4 regions of the Thauera mechernichensis genome follow, and region 2 is predicted to be linked to each of the others. Evidence: predicted binding sites of a transcription regulator. Region 2 holds the regulator's gene; each other region holds the start of a gene.
The links. Region 2 encodes sigma-54, which starts transcription at its own class of promoters, with help from an activator protein. Its sites were predicted from a motif close to TGGCACGCTTNCTGCTNA; they were not measured.
Positions count from the first base shown of each region.

Region 1: a site for sigma-54 is predicted at 1,207-1,224, ahead of flgB (flagellar basal body rod protein FlgB). Genes of this name have one in related genera too.
Region 3: a site for sigma-54 is predicted at 1,177-1,194, ahead of metK (methionine adenosyltransferase). Genes of this name have one in related genera too.
Region 4: a site for sigma-54 is predicted at 1,896-1,913, ahead of nirB (nitrite reductase large subunit NirB). Genes of this name have one in related genera too.

Region 1 covers NZ_JARQZE010000002.1:286,305-290,665, forward strand. Annotated here, with positions in the region: gene flgM (flagellar biosynthesis anti-sigma factor FlgM) at 1-228, opposite strand, end outside; gene flgA (flagellar basal body P-ring formation chaperone FlgA) at 329-1,069, opposite strand; gene flgB (flagellar basal body rod protein FlgB) at 1,299-1,703, shown strand; gene flgC (flagellar basal body rod protein FlgC) at 1,715-2,119, shown strand; gene P7F68_RS04245 (flagellar hook assembly protein FlgD) at 2,158-2,826, shown strand; gene flgE (flagellar hook protein FlgE) at 2,842-4,185, shown strand; gene flgF (flagellar basal-body rod protein FlgF) at 4,229-4,361, shown strand, end outside.
Region 2 covers NZ_JARQZE010000003.1:186,109-190,469, reverse strand. Annotated here, with positions in the region: gene hprK (HPr(Ser) kinase/phosphatase) at 1-138, opposite strand, end outside; gene ptsN (PTS IIA-like nitrogen regulatory protein PtsN) at 107-592, opposite strand; gene hpf (ribosome hibernation-promoting factor, HPF/YfiA family) at 729-1,052, opposite strand; gene P7F68_RS05875 (RNA polymerase factor sigma-54) at 1,070-2,536, opposite strand; gene lptB (LPS export ABC transporter ATP-binding protein) at 2,559-3,281, opposite strand; gene recX (recombination regulator RecX) at 3,268-3,717, opposite strand; gene recA (recombinase RecA) at 3,734-4,361, opposite strand, start outside.
Region 3 covers NZ_JARQZE010000009.1:30,467-34,827, forward strand. Annotated here, with positions in the region: gene P7F68_RS13015 (lysophospholipid acyltransferase family protein) at 1-90, opposite strand, end outside; gene P7F68_RS13020 (lysophospholipid acyltransferase family protein) at 87-1,019, opposite strand; gene metK (methionine adenosyltransferase) at 1,283-2,446, shown strand; gene P7F68_RS13030 (calcium/sodium antiporter) at 2,616-3,692, shown strand; gene ahcY (adenosylhomocysteinase) at 3,916-4,361, shown strand, end outside.
Region 4 covers NZ_JARQZE010000001.1:210,982-215,342, reverse strand. Annotated here, with positions in the region: gene nirB (nitrite reductase large subunit NirB) at 1-1,689, opposite strand, end outside; cobalamin riboswitch at 2,126-2,318, shown strand; gene bluB (5,6-dimethylbenzimidazole synthase) at 2,368-3,135, shown strand; gene pqqA (pyrroloquinoline quinone precursor peptide PqqA) at 3,253-3,390, shown strand; gene pqqD (pyrroloquinoline quinone biosynthesis peptide chaperone PqqD) at 3,454-3,753, shown strand; gene pqqE (pyrroloquinoline quinone biosynthesis protein PqqE) at 3,722-4,361, shown strand, end outside.

The DNA of each region.
Region 1 (4,361 bases), on a different contig from region 2:
CTTGAAGCGGCCCTCGGAGATGGCCTGGCGGATCTCGTCGACGCGCTGCATGTTGACCTCGGGCGTACCGGAGATCGTGCTTTCGGCCTTGCGCATGAGCGAGGCCATCGGCGAGATCTGGACGCTTTCGGCGCTGCTCTGTGCTTCGGTCTTCGCACGCGCAGTTGGCGCGCGGTTGTCCTGTGCGGGCGTGGGGACGTAGGCCTTGCCCGAGCTTTCGATCTTCATGATGGTTTCCAGGAACACTATGAGTCGAAAGGGTCTACGGCACCCCTTCGCTAAACTTTAGCGAATTATCCGCTATGTCGAAGCGTGTGCCCTCGCCGTATCAAAAACCCAGCATGACACCGCCGTCGGCACGCGCCACGCCGTGGACGATCTGTCCGCCAGGCAGGCGTACGCGGACGCGTTCTCCGGGCGCTGCGTCGTTGAGTGCCTGTCCTTCGCCGGAGACGGTGAAGCCTTCGCCCTGAGTGTACACCTGTACGGGGCGGCCGCGGCTGACCGCGTTGGCTTGCCGGAGCACGCTTGCGCGCAGCGGCATGCCTTCGGCTACCGCGAAGCGGGTGATGTGACCCACGGCCTGCTCCGGCGCCGAAAGGACGTTGTCCGGAAGGGCGCTCAGTTCACCCTCGCGGACTTCGACATCGACGGCGTCGAGGCGCTCCGATGAGCGCAAGGCCCGTGCAGCGACGAGGTAAGGGCCGAACACCTGCACCCGTGCCTGAACGTAGGCGGTCCACGGCATCGGCGCGTCGCAGCGGATACCCACGCTGATCGCACCCCACGGGCGCACCCCTGGCGGCAGGAAGGGGGCGATGCTGGCGCAGGCCGGCAGCCGGTTTGTCGGGTCGAAGCGGTTTACGCCGATACGGATGTCGCCGGGCATGCCCTGGACCTCGTGCTCCAGAAACGCCTGCACCGCGTGCTCGATCGGCTCCGAGGGCTGGTGGGCGGAGGCGGCCGTCGCCACGATCGTACTGGCGAGCAGGGCGCCGATGCAGCGGCCTGGGCCGCGTCCCGGCGTGCCCGGGCGGGCGCGAGGGAAAGAGGTCGCGGACGTGTTCATGGGTGGGATTGCAGCACGCTCAGAGGAACAGGGCAAGGCGGCAGCTTTTGCCGCGATGCGCGGGCAAGCGGCAAAGAAGGGCTGCTTTCCGCGGTCTTATCGCGAGAGTGGAGGCCCGCCATGCCTCGTAACATGGCTGGCATGAAAGCTGCGACCACGGGTTCATGGAAGCCCGCCATGCCGCATTCCCCCGTGCCGCGATGGTGCAGCCCGTTCCCGAGGCCATGCGATGAAGACCCTAGTCGACAACCAGTTCCGTTTCCACCAGACCGCGCTGAACCTGCAGGCGTACCGGCAGGAGTTGCTCGCCTCCAATATCGCCAACGCTGATACGCCGCACTTCAAGGCGCGCGACATCGACTTCAAGAGCGCCCTGCAAGGGGCGATGACAGCCGCGCGCAGCGGTGTCGCGCTCCAGACCACGCATGCCGGACACATCACGGGTGGTGCCTCCGCGAGCGCGGAGAACTACGCCAAGTACCGTACCGAGCTGCAGTCCTCGGTCGATGGCAACACGGTGAACATGGACATCGAGCGTGCCGCGTTTGCCGAGAATGCGCTGCGCTACGAGGCGAGCGTGACCTTCATCAACGGCATGCTGCGTTCGCTCAACACCGCGCTCACCGGTCAGTAAGGAGTCCAGCCATGAGCATGCTCAACGTCTTCCAGATCGCAGGTTCTGCGCTCAACGCGCAGTCGATGCGCCTCAACACCACGGCGTCCAACCTCGCCAACGCCGACAGCGTCACGACCGAGACCGGCGAACCCTATCGCGCCAAGCAGGTGGTGTTCGCCGCCCGTCCGGTCGCCGGACCCGGCGCGATCGGCGTCCAGGTCACGCAGATCGTCGACAGTGCAGCGCCGATGCGGCTCGTGTACGAGCCCAACAACCCGGCGGCAAACGCGGAGGGCTACGTCGAGATGCCCAACGTCAACGTCGCCGAGGAAATGGTGAACATGATTTCCGCGTCACGCTCGTACCAGAACAACGCCGAGATCATGAACACGGCACGGACCTTGCTCCAGAGGACACTGCAGATCGGACAGTAAGCCCGTCCGGCAAACGATGCCGCTAGCAGGAGCACACCATGACCACCGTCTCGAACAACCAGACTGCAAACAGCGTGCTGGCCAGCCTGGCCCGCAGCGAGCCCGTCCAGAAGCCCCAGGAAGACCAGCAGGGCCGTTTCCTCAAGCTGTTGACGACGCAGCTGAGGAACCAGGATCCGATGAACCCGATGGAGAACGCGGAGATGACCTCCCAGCTCGCGCAGATGAGCACGGTCGATGGCATCGAGCGGCTGAACAAGCTGGTGCAGTCCTTCTTCGATTCCCGGGCGTCGTCGGAGGGGCTCAATGCGGCGGCGCTGCTTGGTCGCGGGGTGCTGGTCGAAGGCCGCAGCCTGGCCCTCACCGAGGCCGGGGCCGTGGGCGGCTTCGAGATCGACGGCCCGGCCGACCGCGTCACGCTGACGGTGCGCGACAGCGCCGGGCTCGCGGTGAAGCAGATGGATTTCGACGCGGTTGCCGCTGGCAGTCACAATTTCGTCTGGGATGGCTCGGCCGATGACGGTTCGCGCGCTGCCGACGGCATCTACACCCTGTCGCTGTCGGCGACGCTGGGCAACGAGGCGGTCGGCGGGCGCACGCTGCAGTTCGGTCCGGTCACCAGCATCGTGCGCGGCAACAGCGGCACGGACCTCCAGGTAGGTGACCTTGGCGTGTTCAAGGTTGCGGACATCAAGCAGATCCTCTGATCCGGAGCAGCGACCATGGCATTTCAGCAGGGCCTCAGTGGCCTGAACTCCTCCTCCAAAGCGCTTGACGTCATCTCCAACAACGTCGCCAACGCCAGCACGGTGGGCTTCAAGAACTCCGGTACGGTGTTTGCCGACGCCTATGCGTCCTCGCTCACCGGTGCGGTGTCCAAGGTGCAGATCGGCATCGGCAGTGCGGTACAGGCGGTGCGGCAGACCTTCAATCAGGGCAACATCACCACCACCAGCAATCCGCTGGACATGGCGATCAACGGCAACGGCTTCTTCGAGGTCGAACTGCAGAACGGCGGCTATGCGCTGACGCGCAACGGCCAGTTCAACATCGACAAGCAGGGTTACATCATCACGGCGCTCGGTGACCGGCTGATGGGCTACCAGGTCGTGGACCCCATCTCGGGTGACGTGCGTGCTCCCGCCTCGGTCACCGCGGATTCGTTCCGCACGATGGTGATCCCGTCGACCGGCGTCGGTGCGGCTGCCACCTCAGAGGTGGGCCTGAGCCTGAACCTGAGTGCGGATGCGCCGACGATCCCCGACCCCGCCCCGCCGGCCCTGCCAGGGAGTGTTCCGCCGAACCCGAACGACGACAGCACCTACACCTATTCGACCGCGCTCAAGATCTTCGACTCGCTCGGCAAGGAGCACTCGCTATCGTTCTACTTCGTGCGCCGCACCGATGTCGTCGATGCCGCGACCGTGCCGCCGACCTACAGCGAGTGGGACCTGTACACCGTTGCCGACAACGACACGGCCTCGCTCACCTACAACTCGCGCCTTGGCTTCGATGGCCTTGGCCGCATCGCCAGCGTGACGCCCCAGGTGACGGCTCCTGGGGTCACGCCGCCCCTGAACGGCTCGGTGTTCAGCGCCACGCTCGGCAGCGATGCGATCGCGCCGAGCGTGATCGAACTGGCGATGAACTCGATCACCCAGTTCGGCGGCAAGTCGACCCCGCGTGAGCTTACCCAGAACGGCTCGGCTCCGGGCGAGATCGCCGGCCTGGCGATCAGCCGCAACGGCGTCATACAGGCGCGCTACACCAACGGCATCACCAAGGACATCGCGATCGTCAACCTGACGACCGTGCGCAACAACAACGGCTTGTCGCCCATCGGCAACAACTACTGGGTCGAAACCCCGGAGTCCGGCGGCTTTGCCCGCGGCGAGCCGGGCAACGGGCTCAATGGCGTGATCTCGGCTGGTCAGGTCGAGGAATCCAACGTCGATCTGACCCAGGAACTGGTGCAGATGATCATCCAGCAACGTAACTACCAGGCCAACGCGCAATCGATCCGCACCCAGGACCAGATCCTGCAGACGCTGGTGAATCTGCGCTGATGCCTGATCTGGCTGCCGGCCGACAGAACGAAGGGAGTCGAACATGGATCGCCTGATCTACACCGCGATGACCGGTGCCAAGGGCACGATGGACCAGCAGGCGGCGGTGTCCAACAACATCGCCAACGCGGCATCGACCGGTTTCCGCTCGCAGCTGCACAAGCTGAGAGCGGTCG
Region 2 (4,361 bases):
GAGGTGGCCGACGAGATCGGCCGGCCACATGCGGTCCTCGGCGACCGCGAGGCTCGCGCCGAGGTTGCCGCTGATGTGGTTCAGCTGCAGGTTGTCGCGATGCGCCTCATACAGCCGCGCGACGCTGGTCTGCCGCATCGGCGCCCCAGTTCATGAACATCTGGTGGATATGGTCCGCATCCGGCGCGGCTTGCAGCGCTTCGCGGAAGCCGCGGTCGCTGAACATCTGAGCCAGCTCGGAGAGCAGTTGCAGGTGGGTCTCGTTGGCTTGCTCGGGGACCAGCAGCACGAACAACATGTTCACCGGGCGGCCATCGGGCGAGTCGAACTGCACCGGGCTCGCAAGGCGCAGGAACGCACCTGCCGCCTCCTTGAGACCCTTGATGCGCCCGTGCGGAATCGCAATGCCCTGGCCGAGGCCAGTGGAGCCGAGGCGCTCCCTCGCGAACAGGCTGTCGAACACGGTGCTGCGCCCGATGCCCTGATTGTTTTCGAACAGCAGGCCCGCCTGCTCGAAGACGCGCTTCTTGCTGCTCGCGTCGAGGTCGACCACCACATTGGACAGTGGCAGGAGTTGGGATATCAGGCTCATTCGCTGGAGGGTTCGCGCAATATCGCAGGCATTCCGGTCGCAGGGTGCGACCGGCCGTCCCGGGGCATGCTGGCGCCGCGTCTTGGAAACGGGCGCATTATAACCATACCCCGGACGTGGGGCTGAAACGAAAGCGTCAGGCTTCGGGGGCCTGGTGCTTGATCGTCTCGTGGTTGTGGTCGGCCAGTTTCTGCTTGTACTTCTGCACCTGGCGGTCGAGCTTGTCGGTCATCGCGTCGATGGCCGCGTACAGGTCGGCATCATCGCTTTCGACGAAGATGTCCTTGCCGCGCACGTGCAGGGTGACCTCGGCCTTCTGCTTGAGCTTCTCGACCGAGAGGATCACCGCGACACTGGTGACGTTGTCGAAGTGACGGATGACGCGATCAAGCTTGGAGGTGACGTAGTCGCGAATGGCCGGAGTGACTTCGACGTGGCGCCCGGTGATGTTGAGATTCATGTTGACTCCTGTTTTTGTCAGATGGATTTGCGCAGGCTGACCGGCGGGATATTGAGGGATTCGCGATACTTGGCGATCGTGCGCCGTGCGACCACGATACCCTGCTGGCCAAGGACTTCGGCAATCTTGGCGTCGGACAGCGGTTTCTTGCTGTCCTCGGCGTCGACCAGTTGGCGAATCAGCGCGCGAATCGCCGTGGACGAGGCCGCTCCACCGGTGTCGGTGGCGACGTGACTACCGAAGAAATACTTGAGTTCGAACACCCCGCGCGGACTCGCCATGTACTTCTGCGTGGTCACGCGCGACACGGTGGACTCGTGCAGCTCGAGTTGGTCCGCGATCTCCCGGAGGGTGAGTGGTCGCATTGCCACCTCCCCATGATCGAAGAACTGCCTCTGCTGGTCAACGATGGCCTGGGACACCCGGAGGATGGTGTCGAAGCGCTGCTGCACGTTCTTGATCAGCCAGCGTGCCTCCTGCAACTGTCCGCTCAGGCCGCCACCCTGGCCGCGGTTCTGCTGCAGCAGGCTGGCATACAGGCGGTTGATGCGCAGACGCGGCATTGCCTCCTGGTTCAGGCTGACCGTCCACCGCCCGCGCAGCTTGCGTACGACCACATCCGGCAGTACGTAGCGCGTCTCGGCGTTCGAGTAACGCGAGCCGGGGTGGGGGTCGAGGCTGCAGATCAGGGCATGGGCGGCGCGCAGGGCTTCGTCGTCGCAGCCGGTCAGCTTCTTGAGCTTGACGAAGTTGCGCTCGGCGAGCAGCTCGAGGTGCTTGTCGACGATCTCGAGCGCGAGCGTGCGCGTCGCCGAAGCCGGCAGGGTACGGAGCTGCAGCGACAGGCATTCGCTGGGGCTGCGCGCGCCGATGCCTGCGGGCTCGAGGTTCTGTACGTGGCGCAGCGCGATGTTCAGGTCATCGACATCGACGTCGGCGTCGTCCGGAAGCAGTTCGAGGAGCTCATCGAGCGGCTGGTGAAGGTAGCCGTCGTCATCCAAGGCTTCGATGATGAAGCGCACGAGGGCGCGGTCGCGGTCTGACAGCGGCGACAGCGACACCTGCTGGTCGAGATGGTCACGCAGGGAGACGCCAGCCGCCTGCAGTTCCTGGTAATCGACGTCGTCGTCGTCCTCGCTGCGGCTCGATGCGCCGCTGCCGACATTGGACCAGTCCATGCCTTCGTCGGCGCTGCCATGGTCGGCATGGTCGCCGGCCTCGCTGTCCGCAGCGCTGGCTGGCGCCTCGGGGGTGTTTGCCTGTTGCTGTCTGGCCTCGTGCTCGGGGGGGCTGCCCGGTGGTAGCGGTGGTACGAACTCGACACCGTCGCCGTCGCTGCGCTCGAGCATCGGGTTCTCGAGCAGGAAGCGCTCGATCTCCTGGTTCAGCTCGATGGTCGACAGCTGCAGCAGCTTGATCGACTGCTGCAGCTGCGGCGTCAGGGTAAGGTGCTGGGAGAGCTTGAGCTGGAGGCTTGGTTTCATCGCTGTCGACGCGCGCGCGGATTCACAGGCGGAAATGCTCGCCCAGGTAAACCTGGCGCACCCTTTCGTTGTCGATGATCTCGGCCGGTTCGCCGCTTGCCAGTACCCGGCCCTCGCTGATGATGTACGCACGATCGCAGATGCCGAGCGTCTCGCGCACGTTGTGGTCCGTGATCAGCACGCCGATGCCGCGCTCCTTGAGGAAGCGGATGATCTTCTGGATGTCGATGACCGCGATCGGGTCGACCCCTGCGAAGGGTTCGTCGAGGAGGATCAGGCGCGGGTCGGTTGCAAGTGCGCGCGCGATCTCGCAACGTCGGCGCTCGCCGCCGGAGAGTGAGACGGCGGTGTTGTCGCGCAGGTGGTTGATGCCAAGCTCGAGCAGCAGTTCGTCGAGCCGGGTCTTCACCTGGTGCGCATCGAGCCCCTGGAGCTCGAGCACGGCACGGATGTTTTCGGCCACGGTGAGCTTGCGGAAGACGCTCATCTCCTGCGGCAGGTAGGACAGGCCCAGACGCGCACGGGCGTGGATCGGCAGGTGGGTGAGGTCGGTGCCGTCGAGGTTGATCTGGCCGCCGTCGGCACGGACCAAGCCTACGATCATGTAGAAACAGGTGGTCTTGCCGGCGCCGTTGGGGCCGAGCAGGCCGACGACCTCGCCCGAACCGACCTCGAAGCCGACGTCGTGGACCACGGTGCGCGCCTTGTAGCGCTTTTGCAGGCTGGAGACCTTAAGCAGACTCATCGCGGGGTTCTTTCAGCAGCTTGCGGATCAGTTCGGGTGCAAAGCCGCGGGTTTGCAGGAAACGGGCCTGGCGCGCCCATTCGCGCGCATCCGCCGGGGCCGCCTGGAAGCGGCTGCGCAGCACTGCGCGGGCACGCTCCAGTTCCGATTCTACGCACTCCGTGGCGAGTGTTGCCTCGATCAGTTCACGGTCGATCCCGCGCCGCGTCAGCTCGCTGCGCAGGCGGCTGCCGCCGAAGCGGTTGGCACGGGTGCGCACGTAGGCTTCGGCGTAGCGGCTGTCGGACTGCAGGCCGAGCTCGCCCATGCGCTCGATCACTGCCTGCACCTCGTCGGCCTCGCCGTGGGCGGCCAGCTTGCGCGCCAGCTCCGCGCGCGAGTGGTCGCGGCGGGCAAGATGGCGAAGCGCGCGTTCGCGCAGGCTGGGGGCGCCCATGGTGTCCTGGCTAGGCTCAGCTTTCCGTGGCCGTTGCCGGTGCCGCTGGCGGCAGTTCGGGCAGGCCGACGGCGACGCGGACCTTGTTTTCGATTTCGCGCGCAAGCGTCGGATTCGCACGCAGGAATTCGCGTGAGTTGTCCTTGCCCTGGCCGATCTTGTCGCCCTGGTAGGCATACCAGGCGCCGGACTTGTCGACGATCTTGTGTGTCACGCCCAGATCGATGATCTCGCCCTCGCGCGAGATGCCTTCGCCGTAGAGGATGTCGAAGTGGGCTTCCTTGAAGGGGGGCGAGACCTTGTTCTTGACGACCTTGACTCGGGTTTCGGAGCCGACCACCTCGTCGCCCTTCTTGATCGTGCCGGTGCGGCGGATGTCCATGCGCACGGAGGCATAGAACTTGAGTGCATTGCCGCCCGTGGTGGTCTCCGGGCTACCGAACATGACGCCGATCTTCATGCGGATCTGGTTGATGAAGATCACCAGCGTGTTGGTGCGCTTGATGTTGGCGGTGAGCTTGCGTAGCGCTTGCGACATCAGGCGCGCCTGCAGGCCGGGGAGCTGGTCGCCCATCTCGCCCTCGATCTCGGCCTTGGGGGTGAGCGCGGCGACCGAGTCGACGACGACCACGTCCACGCCGCCG
Region 3 (4,361 bases), on a different contig from region 2:
CAGCCACCCGAAACCGCTTCCGATACGGGACAACAACGACAGCGGCAGCCAGTGCAGCAGCCAGATGAGGGCAATGACCACGCGGCTCACGACCTGCCCTCCGCATCGCCGCGGGGCGGCGTTGGTGAATCGGGTGCCGCCGCATCAGCAGGCGCGCCGGCAACAGGGACGATGTCCTCGCGTTCGCGACGCGGCCCCTTGTAGCGGTTATAGCCCCACAGGTACTGCTGCGGGCACTGCAGGATCATGCGCTCGACCTCGCGGTTGATGATCGCAACATCGGCCTCCAGCTCCCCGGTGAGCGCCTCGGTGGGCGCCTGCAGGCGGAACACGTAGCCCTCGCCGCGCGGCAGGCGCTCGGCCCAGGTGTAGATCACACGCACGCCCTTGACCGCAGCCAGGCGCGCGGCCAGCGTCATCGTCCACGCCGGCTTGCCGAAGAAGGGCGCCCACACGCCCTCGCCCGCGCCCGGCACCTGGTCGGGCAGCATGCCCACCGCCTCGTGGCTGCGCAGGGTCTTGACCAGCTTGCGCACGCCCGACAGGTCCGCCGGCGCGGTGCGCATCTGGCCGCGCGCGCGGCCTGCCTCCATCAGCGGCTGCAGCACGTCCTTGCGCGGCGGACGGTAGAGCACCGTGATCGGGATCTGTGCCGCAATGCACTGCGCGGTGATCTCGAAGCAGCCCAGGTGCGGGGTGATGAAGAGGATACCGGCGCCCTCGGCGCGCGCCGCCTCGACCAGATCCCAGCCCTCGGTGCGCACTGCGCTCGCCACCACCTCGGCCGCCGGCCGCCCCCAGATGAAGGGCAGCTCGAGCGCCTGGCGACCGGCCTCGACGATGGCTGCGCGCAGCACCGTCTCGTCCTCGCGACCGAGGGCGTTGAACAGGTTCTCGCGCAGACGGCGGGCATAGGACGGCGAGGCCTTGTAGGTCAGCCAGCCCGCCCAGCCGCCCAGGCGGTGGAGGCAGGCCAGCGGCAGGCGCGAGAGCAGACGAAAGAGGGATTGAAACAGCACGGGCAGGGTCCAAGCGGGGGCCGGCAGGGGCGCATTGAGAATGCCGGCACGGTTCACCAGCCCCGAATGCTTACACACCCCGCCGTCCCGGTCTATAATCCGTGCCCTACCGCCGAGTTAACTCGACAACTTGCAGGGCGGCATGGCAGCGCGGCTGCCGTACAAATACTGCTAAAGCGTCGGCTGCTCGACGAAATCCCCGGAGCTGGCCGCAGACGCAAGGCCAGAAAAACGGGGATTTTTGCTTTTCAAGGAGTAGCAGCATGGCAGAGTTCCTCTTCACCTCCGAGTCGGTCTCCGAAGGCCACCCGGACAAGGTCGCCGACCAGGTCTCCGACGGCGTGCTCGACGCCATCCTGGCCGAGGACCCCAAGGCGCGCGTCGCCTGCGAGACGCTGGTGTCCACCGGCCTCGTCGTGATCTCGGGCGAGATCACCACCACCGCACACCCCAACTATCGCGAGATCGCGCAGGACGTCATCCGCCGCATCGGCTACGACAACTCCGACATCGGCTTCGACTACAAGAGCTGCGCGGTGCTGGCGGCGATCAACCGCCAGTCGCCCGACATCGCCCAGGGCGTGAATAACGCCAACGACGACCCGCTCGACCAGGGCGCCGGCGACCAGGGCCTGATGTTCGGCTACGCCACCAACGAGACTGCCAGCCTGATGCCGCTGCCGATCCATTACGCGCACCGCGTGATGCAGCGCCAGGCCGAGGTGCGCAAGGACGGCCGCCTGCCCTGGCTGCGCCCGGACGCCAAGAGCCAGATCACGGTGAAGTACGTCGACGGCAAGCCGACTGCGATCGACACCGTGGTGGTGTCGACCCAGCACGACCCGGACGTCACGCAGGAGCAGATCCGTGAGGCGGTGATCGAGCTGATCATCAAGCCGGTGCTGCCGCCCGAACTGATGCAGGGCAACGTACGCTACCTGGTCAACCCCACCGGCCGCTTCGTGGTCGGCGGCCCGCACGGCGACTGCGGCCTGACCGGGCGCAAGATCATCGTCGACACCTACGGCGGCGCAGCCCACCACGGCGGTGGCGCGTTCTCGGGCAAGGACCCCTCCAAGGTCGACCGCTCGGCCGCATACGCCGGGCGCTACGTGGCCAAGAACATCGTCGCCGCTGGGCTGGCCGACAAGTGCGAGGTGCAGGTCGCCTACGCGATCGGCGTGGCACGTCCGGTGTCGCTGATGGTCAATACCTTCGGTACGGGCAGGATTGCCGACGAGCAGATCGTGGCACTGGTAGGCAAGCACTTCGACCTGCGCCCGAAGGCAATCATCCAGACGCTCGACCTGCTGCGCCCGATCTACTCGCGGACCGCCGCCTATGGCCACTTCGGCCGCGACGAACCCGGGTTCTCCTGGGAGCAGACCGACAAGGCCGCTGCACTGCGCGCCGACGCCGGGCTCTAAAATAGCGCCACGAACCGCACGCCTCTCTCCGGCGACGGAGGGAGGCGTCTTTTTTGATCACCGACCCACGACCATCGAAACACCGCCACACTCGACCGCGAACGTCCTTCCACGGTAACGGTCTTCCCCGCTCCCCTGCACCTCACATCACAACGCAAGATCCTTCCCCATGCTCGAACAAACCCTGATGTTCGTCCTCGGTCTCACCGTCCTCGTCATCGGCGCCGACGTGATGGTGCGCGGCGCCTCGCGGCTGGCAGTGTCCTTCGGCGTGTCGCCACTGGTGGTCGGCCTCACCGTGGTCGCCTTCGGCACCAGTGCGCCGGAGATGGCGGTATCGGTGGGTTCAGCCCTGTCGGGCAGCCCCGACCTCGCGATCGGCAACGTGGTGGGCAGCAACATCGCCAACATCCTGCTGATCCTGGGCATTTCGGCCCTGATCACGCCGCTGCTGGTCGATGAGCAGATCATCCGCCAGGAGATCCCGATCATGATCGGCGCCTCGGTGCTGCTGGTGGTGGTGGCGCTCGACGGCCGTATCGGGCTGCTGGAGTCGATCGTGATGTTCGGCCTGGTGATCGCTTACACCCTCTTCCTGGTCGTTCAGTCCCGGCGCGCCTCCAAAGCGGTGGAAGACGAATTCGCCTCCGAGATTCCGACCTCGAACTGGGACCGCCACTGGGCCGTACAGATCGCGCTGGTGGGGGTCGGCCTGGCGATGCTGGTGGTGGGCGCAGACTGGCTGGTGGATTCCGCCGTCGCCTTTGCGCGCGCCTTCGGTGTCAGCGACCTGGTGATCGGACTGACCGTGGTCGCGGTGGGCACCTCGATGCCCGAGATCGCCACCTCGATCGTCGCCGCCATGCGCGGCCAGCGCGACATCGCGGTCGGCAACGTGGTGGGCAGCAACGTGTTCAACATCCTCGCCGTGCTCGGCGTCACCGGCATCGTCTCGGGCGCTGGGCTCCCGGTGTCGGAAGCCGCGCGCAACTTCGACCTGTGGGTCATGCTGGCGGTGGCCTTCGCCTGCCTGCCCATCATGATCACCGGGCGCGAGATCGCGCGCTGGGAGGGCGGCGTGTTCCTCGCCTACTATGCCGCCTACACTGCCTGGCTGGTCCTGCAAGCGCAGCAGCACGCCAGCCTGCCGGCGTTCTCGAACGTGATGCTGGGCTATGTGTTGCCGCTGACCGTGGTCACGCTCATCGTCAGCATCGTGCGCGACAACGGCCGCACAAGCCGTTGACGCGTATATAATCTGTGCTTTCCGAGGAGCGCTGCGAGGCGCCCGCCGGCACTGCCGGCCGCGGCCCCCAGGCTCGGACCCCGCCGCCCGGCGGGTTGCAGTACAACGGCGCTCACCCTGCTAATCGTCTTCAACCCTGCCGGGTTCGGGATGCCGGGTGAGCCCTCGCAGCCAGTGTCGCTGCCCGCCCGCATCGCAGCCCGGCCATAGCATGGAGCTTCACATGAACGCTGTGGCTGACACCAACTTCACCGACTACGTCGTTGCCGACCTCTCGCTCGCCGACTGGGGGCGCAAGGAAATCCGCATCGCCGAGACCGAAATGCCCGGTCTGATGGCAATCCGCGAGGAATACGCCGCCAGCCAGCCGCTCAAGGGCGCACGCATCACCGGCTCGCTGCACATGACCATCCAGACCGCGGTGCTGATCGAGACGCTGACCGCGCTCGGCGCCCAGGTGCGCTGGGCCTCGTGCAACATCTTCTCGACTCAGGACCACGCCGCCGCCGCCATCGCCGCCGACGGCATCCCGGTGTTCGCGGTCAAGGGCGAGTCGCTGACCGACTACTGGGACTACACCCACCGCATCTTCGAGTGGTCGGACGGCGGTTACTCCAACATGATCCTCGACGACGGCGGCGACGCCACGCTGCTGCTGCACCTGGGCGC
Region 4 (4,361 bases), on a different contig from region 2:
CACCGAATAGGTACCGTCCTTCTGGATGTTGCCGAGGAAGTAGTCGTTGCTGTCCTGCAGGCTGGCAAGCTCGCCCTTGAGCACGAAGTCGTTCCAGCACGAGGCGAAGATCGACGCCGCCGTCGGTTTGCAGATGTCGCAGCCCAGGCCCTGGCCGTGGCGCGCGAGCAGGTCCTCGAAACTCCTGATTTCGCCGACGCGGATCAGGTGGTAGAGCTCCTGGCGCGAGTAGGGGAAGTGCTCGCACAGGTGGTTGTTCACCGACAGGCCGAGGCGGGCCATCTCGGCCTTCATGACCTGGGTGACCAGTGGCACGCAGCCACCACAGGTGGCGCCGGCCTTGGTGCAGGCCTTGATCTCGCCGATGGTGGTTGCGCCTTCGCCGACCGCCGCGCAGATCTGGCCCTTGCTCACGTTGTTGCAGGAGCAGATCTGCGCGCTGTCGGGCAGGGCGTCGGCGCCGAGACCGGGTTTGGCCTTGCCGTCGCTGGCGGGCAGGATCAGAAACTCGGGGTCGGCCGGCAGCGCGATGCTGTTCAGTGCCATCTGCAGCAAGGTGCCGTACTCGTCGGCGTTGCCGACCAGCACTGCGCCGAGCAGGTGCTTGCCGTCGGCGCTGACGACGATCTTCTTGTAGACCTGCTTGCATTCGTCGGCGTAACGGAAGCTGCGGCAGCCCGGCGTCCTGCCGTGGGCGTCGCCGATGCTGGCCACATCCACGCCCATCAGCTTGAGCTTGGTGCTCATGTCCGCACCGCCGAAGGCGGCCTGGGCGTCACCTGCCAGCTGGCGGGCGGCGATGCGCGCCATCTCGTAGCCCGGGGCCACCAGGCCGAAGGTCTGGTCGCGCCAGGCCGCGCACTCGCCGATGGCGAGGATCGCCGCATCGCTGGTGCGGCAGTGGTCGTCGATCGCGATGCCGCCACGGGCGCCGACGGCCAGTGCGTTCTGGCGCGCGAGCTCGTCGCGCGGACGGATGCCGGCGGAGAACACGATCATGTCGGTCTCCAGGTGGGTACCGTCGGCAAACACCATGCGGTGGCGGGCGCTGCGGCCGTCGGTGATCTCGACCGTGTTGCGCTCGGTGTGCACCTGCACGCCCAGGGCCTCGATCTTGTTGCGCAGGATGCGGCCGCCTTCGTCGTCCACCTGCACCGCCATCAGGCGGGGCGCGAATTCGACGACGTGGGTCTCGAGGCCGAGGTCGCGCAGCGCCTTGGCGCACTCCAGGCCGAGCAGGCCGCCGCCCACCACGACGCCCTTGCGCGAGATCGCGCCAGCCGCCTTCATCGCCTCGAGGTCCTCGATGGTGCGATAGACGAAGCACTGGTCGCGCTCGCTGCCCTTGACCGGTGGCACGAAGGGATAGGACCCCGTGGCCAGCACCAGCTTGTCGTAGGGCAGGGTGACGCCGTCCTGCGTCGTCACCGTGCGTGCGCGGCGGTCGATCGCCGCCGCGCGGCTGCCCAGCCGAAGCGTGAAGCCTGCCTCGGCGAAGAAGCCGGGGGCGACCAGCGAGAGGTCTTCCGCCGTCTTGCCGGCGAAGAATTCGGAGAGGTGCACACGGTCGTAGGCGACCCGCGGCTCCTCGCACAGTACGGTGACTTCCGCACCGGGGATCTGCAGTTGCCGGAGTTCCTCGAGGAACTTGTGGCCGACCATGCCATGGCCAACGAGAACGATCTTCATGCTGGTATCACTCATTCGGCCCCGCGTTGGGCCTGGCGATACCTGGGCACGGGGTGAGTCCGGCTCAAGCATGACGGCCTCCGCGGGACGCGGTTCGACATCGGATGGAAATGGCCGACGACATACGTATTCGTATCCGCCGGCCCCCACCTGCGTTGGCGGAGGCAAGCCCTGTTCGCATCCTTGCGTGCTGGGCTGGTTTGCATTAAGCACGGACCGTGCCATGCACTTCAACGCCTTGAAAGCCCCGGATTGACTGGATCTGCCGCGATGGCAGATGCGCCGGGCGCACTGTGTTGGTGCGCCTGTCACCAAGCTGGTGCACCGTGCCGGGCGGCGAAGGGGGGAGTGAAGGGTGGAGTGAAGGGGCAGGCTCAATACCGCGGCACGAGCCAGCGCACAGGTGTCGCGAGATGGCGGGCATGTGGCTAGAATCTGGCCCTCTCGACTTCGAGGTGCCCGCGCTTTGCGCGGGAGAATCGGGAAGGCGGTGCCAATCCGCCGCGCGCCCAGCGCCGTGAAGGGGATTGTCCGGGCAAGGTTCGCCCAGCCACTGGTCGTCAGGATCGGGAAGGCGTCCGGACGAGATGATCCGCAGCCGGAAGACCGGCCTCGAAGTGTTTCCTGCAGCCGTCTGGTCGGCGGCTGCCCACTGCTCGTCGACAAGGGGACTACTTCATGAGCAGCCAGACCCAGGTGCATTGCGCACCGCCGCAGGACACCCGTTTCCAGGCCAACCCTCGGTTCAGCAGCGCCGAGCGCGACGCGGTGTATCGCGCCATCCACACCCGCCGTGACGTACGCGGCGAGTTCCTCCCTGACCCGATCCCGGACGATGTGCTGGCGCGCGTGCTCACGGCCGCCCATCACGCGCCCTCGGTGGGCTTCATGCAGCCGTGGGATTTCATCGTCGTGCGCGCGCGCGCGGTGCGCGCGAAGATCCATGCCGATTTCCTCGCCGCCCATGCCGAGGCCGAGCAGATGTTCGAGGAGGGCAAGCGCGCCACCTACCGCAATCTCAAGCTCGAGGGCATCCTCGAGTCGCCGGTCAATATCTGCATCACCTGCGATCGCAGCCGTCACGGCCCGGTGGTGATCGGCCGCACCCACATCGGCGCCATGGACGTCTACAGCGCCGTGTGTGCAGTGCAGAACCTGTGGCTCGCGGCACGGGCCGAGAACCTCGGCGTAGGCTGGGTGAGCATCCTGCACCCGCCGGCGCTGCGTGAGGCACTCGGCATTCCGCCCGAGATCGTGCCCATCGCCTACCTGTGCATCGGCTACGTCCGCGACTTCCATGCCCGCCCCGAACTGGAGGCGGCCGGCTGGCTCAGGCGCGTGCCCTTGCCCGAACTGCTGCATTTCGATGGCTGGCAGGGCAGGGCAGATGCCGCGGGTGAGCGCTTGGTCGAGGCGATTGACCAGGTCGTGCCGATTCTGCGTTGATCTGCATCAAAACCGGCGCCAGTGGCGGAAGAATCATGATATTCGCCAGTTCGCGCTGGTGATCGCGTCGATGGCGGGGTCGCGATCCTGCGGATCCCGCCGGCTGCTGTCACCGGGATGATGGCCCCTGAGCCGGCAAACAAGCCGGTTCAGCCACCATCATTCAAGAGGAGACACATCATGCAGTGGACCGACCCCGCTTATTGCGACATCCGTCTCGGCTTCGAAGTCACCGCCTACGTCTACGTACGCTGAAAGTCCGGCCGCCCGGCCTGCCTGCGGGCGGCCGGCCGGCGCCTGCCCGGAGCGGATGCCCGCATGAACGACTCAGCCGTCAGCCCGCCTGCCGCGGGCGAGCGCTACGCGCTCAACCCGATGTATCTCTTCCGCTGGGAGCCCACTCAGGACGCCCATGTCCTGCTCTACCCGGAAGGCATCGTCAAGCTCAACCAGACCGCCGGCGACATCATCGAGCGCTGCGACGGCAAACACACCGTCGCCGAAGTCGTCGCCGAGCTGCAGCAGCGCTACCCGGGCGACGAGGAACGCGTGGCCGAGGGCGTCTACAAATTCCTGGAGGTGTTCCGTGCCAAAGGATGGATCCGTCGTCAGGCTTGATGGGCAGGGCAAGCCCCTGTGGCTGGTGCTCGAGCTCACCTACCGCTGTCCGCTGAAGTGTCCGTGGTGCAGCAATCCGGTCGATTACGCCCGCGACGAGACCGCAGAGCTGTCCACCGCCGAGTGGAAGCGCGTGCTGCGCGAAGGCCGCGAACTGGGCGCGCTGCAGCTCGGTTTTACCGGTGGCGAGCCCCTGCTGCGCGACGACCTCGAGGAACTGGTCGCCGATGCGCGCGCACTGGGCTACTACACCAACCTGATCACCTCGGGTGTCGGCCTGAGCGAGGCGCGCCTCAGCGCGCTCAAGGCCGCCGGCCTCAACCAGATCCAGCTTTCGCTGCAGTCGAGCGAGCGCGAACTCACCGACACCCTGGTTGGTGCGCGGGCGCACGACCTCAAGGTGAAGGTCGCGCACATGATCAAGGCGCATGGCTTCCCGATGGTGCTCAATGTGCCGGTGTTCCGCCAGAACATCGGCCAGGTTGAGGACATCCTGCGCCTGGCCGAGGAAATCGGCGTCGATTACCTCGAGTTTGCCAACATCCAGTACTACAACTGGGCGATGGTCAATCGCGACGAACTGCTGCCGACGCGCGAGCAACTGCAGG